3 regions of the Peribacillus aracenensis genome follow, and region 3 is predicted to be linked to each of the others. Evidence: riboswitches for the same ligand, from Rfam matches in the RefSeq annotation. Region 3 holds a riboswitch; each other region holds the start of a gene.
The links. A riboswitch is a leader RNA that binds a small molecule or an ion and turns the genes downstream of it on or off. The one in region 3 is predicted to bind S-adenosylmethionine.
Positions count from the first base shown of each region.

Region 1: linked by a shared signal. The riboswitch ahead of N0M92_RS24640 (YezD family protein) and the one ahead of N0M92_RS14280 (bifunctional homocysteine S-methyltransferase/methylenetetrahydrofolate reductase) in region 3 are both predicted to bind S-adenosylmethionine.
Region 2: linked by a shared signal. The riboswitch ahead of N0M92_RS11015 (methionine ABC transporter ATP-binding protein) and the one ahead of N0M92_RS14280 (bifunctional homocysteine S-methyltransferase/methylenetetrahydrofolate reductase) in region 3 are both predicted to bind S-adenosylmethionine.

Region 1 is NZ_JANZMJ010000036.1:27,782-30,939, forward strand. Features, by position in the region: gene N0M92_RS24630 (TetR/AcrR family transcriptional regulator) at 1-580, shown strand, start outside; gene ssuE (NADPH-dependent FMN reductase) at 793-1,326, shown strand; SAM riboswitch class I at 1,605-1,713, shown strand; gene N0M92_RS24640 (YezD family protein) at 1,884-2,027, shown strand; gene N0M92_RS24645 (phosphoadenylyl-sulfate reductase) at 2,210-2,914, shown strand; gene sat (sulfate adenylyltransferase) at 2,944-3,158, shown strand, end outside.
Region 2 is NZ_JANZMJ010000008.1:164,227-167,384, reverse strand. Features, by position in the region: gene N0M92_RS11020 (O-acetylhomoserine aminocarboxypropyltransferase/cysteine synthase family protein) at 1-1,066, shown strand, start outside; SAM riboswitch class I at 1,184-1,296, shown strand; gene N0M92_RS11015 (methionine ABC transporter ATP-binding protein) at 1,450-2,484, shown strand; gene N0M92_RS11010 (methionine ABC transporter permease) at 2,477-3,145, shown strand.
Region 3 is NZ_JANZMJ010000013.1:16,265-19,422, forward strand. Features, by position in the region: gene ku (non-homologous end joining protein Ku) at 1-473, shown strand, start outside; gene N0M92_RS14275 (MOSC domain-containing protein) at 980-1,630, shown strand; SAM riboswitch class I at 1,742-1,840, shown strand; gene N0M92_RS14280 (bifunctional homocysteine S-methyltransferase/methylenetetrahydrofolate reductase) at 1,945-3,158, shown strand, end outside.

The sequences.
Region 1 (3,158 bases), on a different contig from region 3:
AGGGCAGCAAACCAAAGAACGAATCATAAATGTAGCCCGGACTCTTTTTGCCACTAAAGGTTTTGACATGACAAGAACGAATGAAATTGCCTCTGCATGCAATGTTTCCGAAGCTACTATTTACAAATACTTTGACAGCAAAAAAGATTTGCTTTTGGCTACAATCACCCCTAATGAAAATGAGGAATCCGAAGATGTGACTAGCCATCTAGCCACGGATGAACTAGTGGAGAATCATGTTTGCACCATGATAAGAAAAATTCTTGAAAATAAAGAACAGTTTTCAATATTATTTAGGGAAACACAATTCGATCAAGATATTTCAAAGCAATATATAGATCAGATTTTCAAGCCAAATGCCAAGCATATTGAAATACAAAAGAGAATAGATAGCGGAGAGATACAATATATCTCTGACATTATCCTATTTAATGTAGGGATCATTTCTTTTACATTGGCATTATCTACACATTATGAAATCCATCAACAAAAAAAGGAGCCGTATTTTACTTCTGAACGAATTAAGAACATTGCACAACTTTTGGTATATGGTATTCATGGTAAACAAAATCATACATAAAGAAACGGTCATATTTAAAGGCATGTGCATCAAGCCGCAAATATGACCGTTTTATATGCATTCAGAAACGATACAGTCAAATTTGTGAATCCATTAAACCAGAGTGTAAGATTTGACTTATATTTTTCAGACTATTACGATAAATGCATACTACACGAAATGCTTTACGAAGAATTTATCTGGAAAATCATGTAACAATGGAGGGGTATTATATGAGCGATATCGTAATTTTATCAGGAAGTCCGGCTATTCCATCAAGAACGGACATTTCACTAAAACATATTCAATCATTAGTCGAAAAAGAAGGATTTACCACAGCTTATTTCTCAATAACGGATTTCTCAGCAGATGATTTATTCCAAGGGAAATATAATAGTGATGATATCTTAAAACTTTCAGAGAGAATTCAAGCAGCCAGAGGAATCATCATTGGTTCACCGGTTTATAAGGCTTCCTATACAGGTGTATTAAAAGCCTTGATTGATTTGCTGCCAGAAGGCGCTTTCAAGGGTAAGCCAGTTCTGCCAATCATGATTGGTGGAAGTAACAGGCATCTATTGGCGATTGACTATGCGCTTAAACCATTAATCTCAATATTAAAAGGCGAGCCGCTTCAGGGCATTTATTTTGTTGATAAAGAAATAGATAAACAGAATTCTGAAAATCCGATTAATGATTCACATTTAATTGACCGTGTCCAGAGTCAAGTTCAAGAATTTGTAGAAGCGATACAGTTAAGAAATTAATGAATTCAAGTAATCCTTTCAACAAAAGGACAGGCATTCAAACGTATTTCTTAAAGTGATTACAGCCGTCAATAATAGGTTTATTAATGAAAATAGACTCATTTTTTTGGAGACTTTATCTAAAAAAATAAGTCTATTTTCGTATTTAAATGAACATAAAATCATAAATTGAATAGTGTGTATAAAAATAACAGTTCATCCATAATATTAAACCAAGTTATTTTATAAGAAAACTCCATTGACAAGGATTAAATATATGTTAATATTTAAAATAATAAAACTTATCCAGAGCGACGGAGGGAATTGGCCCTTTGAAGTCCAGCAACCTGCATGATGGATGCAAGGTGCTACCTCCAACAAAATGTTGATCATTTTGGAAGATAAGGTAATGATATTTACCTTGGGATCTTTCCATCATGGAAAGATTTTTGTTTTTGGAAAAATTTCAGGTAAACCATAACAATGTAAGGTTGTATGGAATTATATAAAACTAAGAAATACATTTAATCAGCGTCGAAAATAAAATATTCGCGGATTTTCTTAAAGGAGGAACTGGTTTGGATAAAGAGAATCAGCTTGAAGAAATATTTGAACGACTTCAAGAAATGCTTAATTCAATGAAATATGGATCCATTACACTTATAGTCCAGGATGGTAAAATCATTCAAATGGAAAGAAATGAAAAATTAAGAATTAAATAAGGTATCTGCTGACTAGAAAAACTAGAGGCGGGTTTAACTGATATAAAGAGAGTATTGGTTAGATTCGTCTCTTTTTCCTAGAATCAGATAAACTGGGGAAGATTAAAACGGGTATTGATCAACAGATACTCTAACCTGATACAGCAAGTTTTTAGAGGGGGCTACAAAAGTTGGCTGGATTAATAAACTATGAAAATTTCAATTCAGGGGAATTCCCTGTATTTCCTGAAGACAGTGACACAAAAGGAGCTTTGGAAGTTCTGCAATGGGCGAATGACCATTATGGAAACAAACTGATTTATGCTTGCAGTTTTGGTATTGAAGGCATCGTGCTTACGGATTTATTGGCGAAGGTCAACCCTTCGGCAAAAATTGTTTTCCTTGATACAGATGTTCATTTTGAAGAGACCTACCAATTGATTGAGCAAGTGAAGAAGCGCTATCCAAAACTTTCAATCGAAATGAAGAAACCTGCCTTGACGCTTGAGGAACAAGCAGCGGAATATGGGGATGAATTATGGCTTAGTGATTCCAATAAGTGCTGTAACATCCGTAAGATCATTCCGCTTACCGATGTGCTTTCAACGGCAACAGCCTGGCTTTCGGGACTGCGGAGGGAGCAATCCGAGACAAGGGCTAAAACCGAGTATATCAATAAGGATAATAAGTTCAAGTCGGTTAAAATATGTCCACTCATACATTGGACATGGAAAGACGTTTGGCGCTACGCCCACAAAAACGGACTTCCATATAATATCCTGCATGATAATGGATATCCTAGCATTGGATGTAAAACGTGTACAGCACCTGCATTCAATGCAGATGATTTACGCTCAGGCCGTTGGCAAGGAGCACAAAAAACGGAATGCGGATTGCATTTATCTTAAATAAATAGAAACCATAGGGGGAAATTAGCATGACAATCAGTCTACCGCACGGAGGAACATTAATCGATCTTTGGGAACCAAAATATGATTTTAGTAAAATAACAAAGTCAATCGAAATCGATGAAATCGCTTTAAGTGATCTTGAATTGATAGGCACTGGTGCCTACAGCCCGATTAAGGGATTCTTTACAAAAAGTGACTATGAGACAGTGGTCAGGGAAATGAGGCTTAGCAGCGGACATGT
Region 2 (3,158 bases), on a different contig from region 3:
AACAGCAAGCGGAATGGCTGCCATCTCACTTTCAATCCTGAACATTGCCGCTGCAGGTGATGAGATTGTTTCAGCCTCTACATTATATGGCGGTACGTATAACCTTTTTGAAAATACTCTTCCTAAATATGGGATCAAAGTGAAGTTCGTTTCTCCCGATGATCCTGAAAATTTCAAAAGGGCGATTACGCCAAGAACTAAAGCCATTTTTGCCGAAACGATCGGTAATCCAAGTTTGAGGGTGCTTGATATTGAAGCGGTAGCGAAAATCGCCCATGAAGCCGGCATACCTTTAATCATCGATAATACCTTTGCAACACCATATCTTTGCAGACCAATTGATTTTGGCGCGGACATCGTCATCCATTCCGCTACAAAATGGCTTCTGGGAAATGGAACGACACTAGGCGGTGTCATCGTGGATGGAGGGAAGTTCGATTGGAACTCGCCAAACTACCCTGGCTTCACGGAGCCTGACCCAAGTTACGACGGTCTTGTATACGCCGAGGCAGTTGGACCTGCCGCATTCATAACGAAAGCCCGAGTCCAGTTACTTCGTGATTTAGGCCCTGCGCTAAGTGCCCAAAGTGCATTCCAGTTTACGCTTGGACTTGAAACGCTGCATGTAAGGATGAAAGAGCATCTATCAAACACCAAGTCTGTCATTGAATATTTAAAAAACCATCCTGCCGTGACTTGGGTTTCGCATCCTGGTGATGAGGATCATCCCGATAAGGCCCTTGCGGATAAATATTTGCCTAAGGGAGCTGGATCTGTCGTGACTTTTGGAATACAAGGTAATCGCGAAGCTGGGGCAAAACTTATCAATTCGGTGGAATTATGGTCCCATGTGGCGAATGTAGGGGATGCGAAGAGCTTGATCATCCACCCAGCCAGTACGACCCATCAACAATTGAATGAGGCGGGTCTTGCGAAAGCGGGTGTAAGTGCCGATCAAGTCCGTTTATCAATTGGGATTGAAAATGTAGACGACTTAATAGAAGATTTAGAGCAGGCAATTGAAAAAGCGACGAATATCGTCTCCTTGACTTCCAAAACGCTTTAAGCAAAGTTCCTGTTCATCCTTGAACTAGAAATAATATACATTGCGCTCCTTTTTTATCTATGATAAAATTTCTCCATACTAAAGAACTTAATGATGTACAAATATTCTATATATTAGCTCTTATCAAGAGAGGTGGAGGGATGTGCCCGATGAAACCCGGCAACCGACAAGGAGATTTCCTTGGAAAGGTGCCAATTCACACAAAGTTTAATTACTTTGGAAGATGAGAGAAAGGCCTGTTTCTTCACCTGCCTTTCTGCTCATGCAGAAAGGTTTTTTCAGTTTTAATGGGGAAAACATGTGCATGATATGAGAAACAGACTAATAATGTAAAGAAATCAACTAAGTTCATAGGTTTTATTGGATAAAAGAGGTGAGGATTAATGATTACATTGACGAAAGTCAGTAAGCTGTTCCGAACAGGAAAAGGAAACAGTGAGACGATCAAGGCTGTAAATAATGTGAATGTTGAAATAAATAAAGGCGAGATTTTCGGTATCATCGGTTACAGTGGAGCGGGGAAAAGTACTTTGATCAGAATGCTCAATGGATTGGAAACTCCTACAGAGGGATCCGTTGTGGTGGCTGAGAAGGAGATTTCAAAAATTAAAGGGGCTCAGCTCCGTAAGGCCCGTCAAGAAATCAGCATGATTTTCCAACATTTCAATCTATTATGGTCAAGGACCGTTCAGGATAATATTTCTTTCCCATTGGAAATTGCTGGTGTTTCTAAAGCGGAACGGACCAAGCGTGTGAACGAATTGATCAAGTTAGTCGGACTGGAAGGCAGGGAAAAGGCCTATCCTTCACAATTAAGCGGAGGGCAAAAGCAAAGGGTGGGCATAGCGAGGGCTCTGGCAAATGACCCTAAAGTGCTGCTGTGTGATGAAGCGACATCTGCCTTGGATCCACAGACTACCGACTCCATACTCGAATTGCTTGTTGACATCAATCAGCGCCTAGGATTGACGATCGTCTTGATAACACATGAAATGCATGTAATACGTAAAATCTGTCATCGCGTCGCCGTGATGGAAAACGGGCAAGTTGTTGAACAGGGTCCTGTCCTGGATGTTTTCAAGAATCCTAAAGAACAAATGACAAAGCGTTTCGTGCAGCAGGTAACTGAACCAGAAGAAACGAAAGAAACGATGGACCATTTGCTCGAACGTTATCCTGCAGGCAAAGTGATTCAATTGACCTTTGTAGGTGATCATGCAGAAAGCCCGTTGATCACCAAGCTTGTACGTAACTTCGAGTTGGATGTCAATATCGTTCAAGGTAAGATATCCCAAACAAGAAGCGGTTCATATGGAACATTGTTTATCCATCTTGATGGCACTGAGGATGAAATGCTCCGCGCAATCGAATTCATTAAAGCACAGCAGGTAGGCGTGGAGGTGATTACTCATGCTTGAAGAATTATTGCCGAATGTTGATTGGGAAGACATTATTGAAGCAACGAAAGAAACGCTTTACATGACAAGCGTCTCTGTAGTGGCAACCTTTTTTATAGGCATAATATTAGGATTGATCCTGTTCCTGACAGGGAAGGGTAATATGTGGGAAAACCGGGTAGTCAACGGGGTCATGAGTGCAGTCGTTAATATATTCCGTTCCATTCCCTTTCTTATTTTGATCGTGCTGCTCATTCCTTTCACTAAAGCACTTGTCGGATCCATGATCGGAGAGAACGCTGCACTGCCGGCACTTATTATCGGTTCCGCCCCATTTTATGCGCGTATGGTTGAAATCGGCCTTCGTGAAATCGATAAAGGTGTAATTGAAGCCGCTAAATCCATGGGGGCAAAAACGAGCACGATCATTTGGAAGGTCCTTCTTCCAGAGTCGATGCCTGCCCTTATTTCCGGGATTACGGTAACATCGATTGCATTGGTTGGATATACCGCAATGGCCGGGGTCATCGGCGCAGGCGGACTTGGTAATCTAGCCTTTTTGGACGGCTATCAAAGAAATCATAATGACGTTACGCTTGTGGCGACTATCGTTATTCTAATTATCGTCTTCATAATTCAAATTATTGGAGATGTGATTACATCTAAATTGGATAAAAGATAAAGGGAGATGAATA
Region 3 (3,158 bases):
CCCTTTTGAGACAGGCCCTTAAGGAATCGAATAAGGTAGGGTTAGCGAAAATTATCATTCGCTCTAAAGAACAAATGGCGGTAATCCGAGTCGTTGATAATACCTTAGTGATGGAAACGATTCATTATCCGGATGAAGTTCGCCCCACAGCGGATGTTCCGAATATTCCTGCCACCGATACCATTGTAAAAAAAGAAATCGATACTGCTGTATTATTGATAGATCAATTAACGACTACTTTCGATCCGACAAAATACACCGATGACTATCGAACCGCGTTACTTGAATTGATTGAATCAAAGAAAGCAGGACAGACGACGATTCCAGCCAAAACAAAAGAACCAATTTCCAACAATGTAACCGATTTAATGGAGGCATTACAGGCATCCATTGACCGTACGAAACATGATGAAACGGAAATGAAAAAGACGACCCGAAAGAAAGTGGCACCGAAAAAAAAGAAACAAGCTTAAACAGGAAGCTGAGCGGAAGACACATGATGTCGCTCGGCTTTCTGCTTGTTTTAGCAAGGTAATTTGCTTTCTAAATGGTAAGGAAAGTGAATTAATAGGGGGGAGATTTACATAGTAAGGAAAGTGCAAATATGTAAGTGGATCACGATGTAAGAACCAGAATGGAATTAAAATAAAATGGTGGCTGGAAATGAAGGCAAAAAAATTCGCTCCCTAAAGAGCGACAATGAGGAATTCAATCGTGAAAATCAACATATAGGCGAACGGTTGTAGTTTTCGACTATATATTGTGTTCATATTCTACCATATTTAATTCTGAAATAGCAACAAAATTACTGAAACAAACCTATGAATTTTTCTGGAAATCAATGATATTTCCCCCATTTAACAGCTCATGAGGCTTTTGCATTTTCATATTCTTATAAAATACTACAGAATAAAATGGACTTTTAGTATAATTTATACATACAGGATGATATAAATTAAATATGAATGGAAGATGCAAAATGGAAAATGGAAAAATCAAAGCACTTCATGCCGGGAAGCCGAAACAAGAAATTTTTTCAAATATCGAAATCTATTCAGCAATGGATAAACAAGAACAGGATAATGTGACAGTGACTAAATCAGGTATAATTGGTGATGGGGTTGGTAATGTAAAGTTCCATGGAGGTCCTGATCGCGTTTTGTGCTTTTACCCCTTTGAGCATTATTCAATATGGAATGAAAAATTCTCTAAAAAACTGGAAATCCCTGCATTCGGTGAAAATTTAACCGTAGCGGGGATGAGGGAAGAAACAACATATATTGGCGATATTTATCAAATAGGCGAAGTGATTGTTCAAATTAACCAGGGGAGGATACCTTGTTCGACCATTTCCCATTTCAATCAAGAACCTAAGTTTTTGGAACTCGTGCTGAAAACGAGTTTCACTGGTTATTTTGCAAGAGTACTTCAAGAAGGAACGATAAATAAACAAAACGATATTGTGCTGATAGATCGTTTGCAGGAAAAAATTTCAGTTCATTATGCAGCAGAGGTACTCCTTCATAAACGAGATGGGCTGGAAGGAGCAAAGGCTTTACTTACACTAGACTCGTTAGCGGAAGACTGGAAACAAAGGATTTTGAAGAGGGTTCAAGCTGCAAAAGGTTGAATGATTTTTGCAAAAGTGAAAAAAATGTCGATCAGGTATTGAAATTGACAGATTATTAATGTAAATTAAATATAATCAAATTTTGAAATCTTATGAAAATTATATAAATGGATCTTATCGAGAGAGGTGGAGGGACTGGCCCGAAGAAACCTCAGCAACCAGCTTAGGCAAAGGTGCTAAATCCAGCAAGCAGAGCTTGATAGATGAGGAGAATGTTTCAAAAAACCTTCTTCTTTGAGAAGGTTTTTTTTCCTTTTCTCTCATACTCATAGAATACGACAAAAACAGGATTGTTTTTGAGAGAGGGTGTAATGATGAATTTTCGTAAAGACGTGAAAGAAAGAATACTGGTTGGGGAAGGGGCAATGGGGACCTTATTGTATTCGAATGGCATCGATCAATGTTATGAGGAATTAAACTGTACGAACCCAGATCAAATAGAGTCCATCCACCGTGCCTATCTGGAAGCCGGTGCAGATATCCTTCAATCGAATACATACGGAGCCAATTTCAACAAATTGAAACGGTATGGAATTGAAGATGAAGTAAGCAGAATCAATCGCCAGGGAGTCATTCTTGCTAAAAAAGCGGCAAAAGGAAAGGCATACGTCTTCGGTACCATAGGGGCACAGCGGAGCATCAGGAAATCGGATTTAAGCATGGAAGAGATAAAACGGGGTTTTCGTGAACAGCTATACAGTCTTTTGATGGAAGACCCTGATGGGATTCTCTTGGAAACATTTTATGACCTGGAAGAACTGGAAACCGTCCTGCAAATCGTTAAATATGAAACTGGACTGCCGATCATAGCAAATGTTTCGATGCATGAACTGGGAAATCTTCAAAATGGAATCCATTTAAATGAAGCTTTTCAAAAACTTGAGCAACTGGGTGCCGATGTTGTTGGGGTGAATTGCCGTCTCGGTCCACATCATATGATTCGGGCCTTGGAAGAAGTGAGTTTGCCAAAGCAAGCATCAATTGCCATATACCCAAATGCCAGCCTCCCGGATTATGTGGATGGAAGGCTCGTCTATAAAGCTGTGCCTGAATACTTCGGTTCAAGTGCCCTAGAACTTCGTGAGCAGGGTGCCGCAATCATAGGAGGGTGCTGTGGAACGACTCCGCTGCATATTCAAGCTGTAAAGAATGCGATTGGAAGTTTGGCTCCTGTGAAAGAGAAATTTACGAAATCCCGTGAAATAGAAATAATTGAAGTGAATGATAGAGAATTGGAACGTCCCCTGTTCGAAAAGGCCAAAACAGAAAGGACGATTCTAGTTGAACTTGATCCTCCGAAAAAGTTAGGTATAGAGAGCTTCATGACTGGTGCCGAGGTTTTGAAAAAAGCAGGGGTCGATTCCATTACATTAGCGGATAATTCGCTTGCCTCACCAAGGATATCGAATGATGCACTGGCTAATTTACTGAAAAACCAATTGAATATAGAGCCGATGGTGCATATAACATGCCGTGATCGAAATTTGATCGGACTGCAGTCACATTTAATGGGTCTGCAGACGGTGGG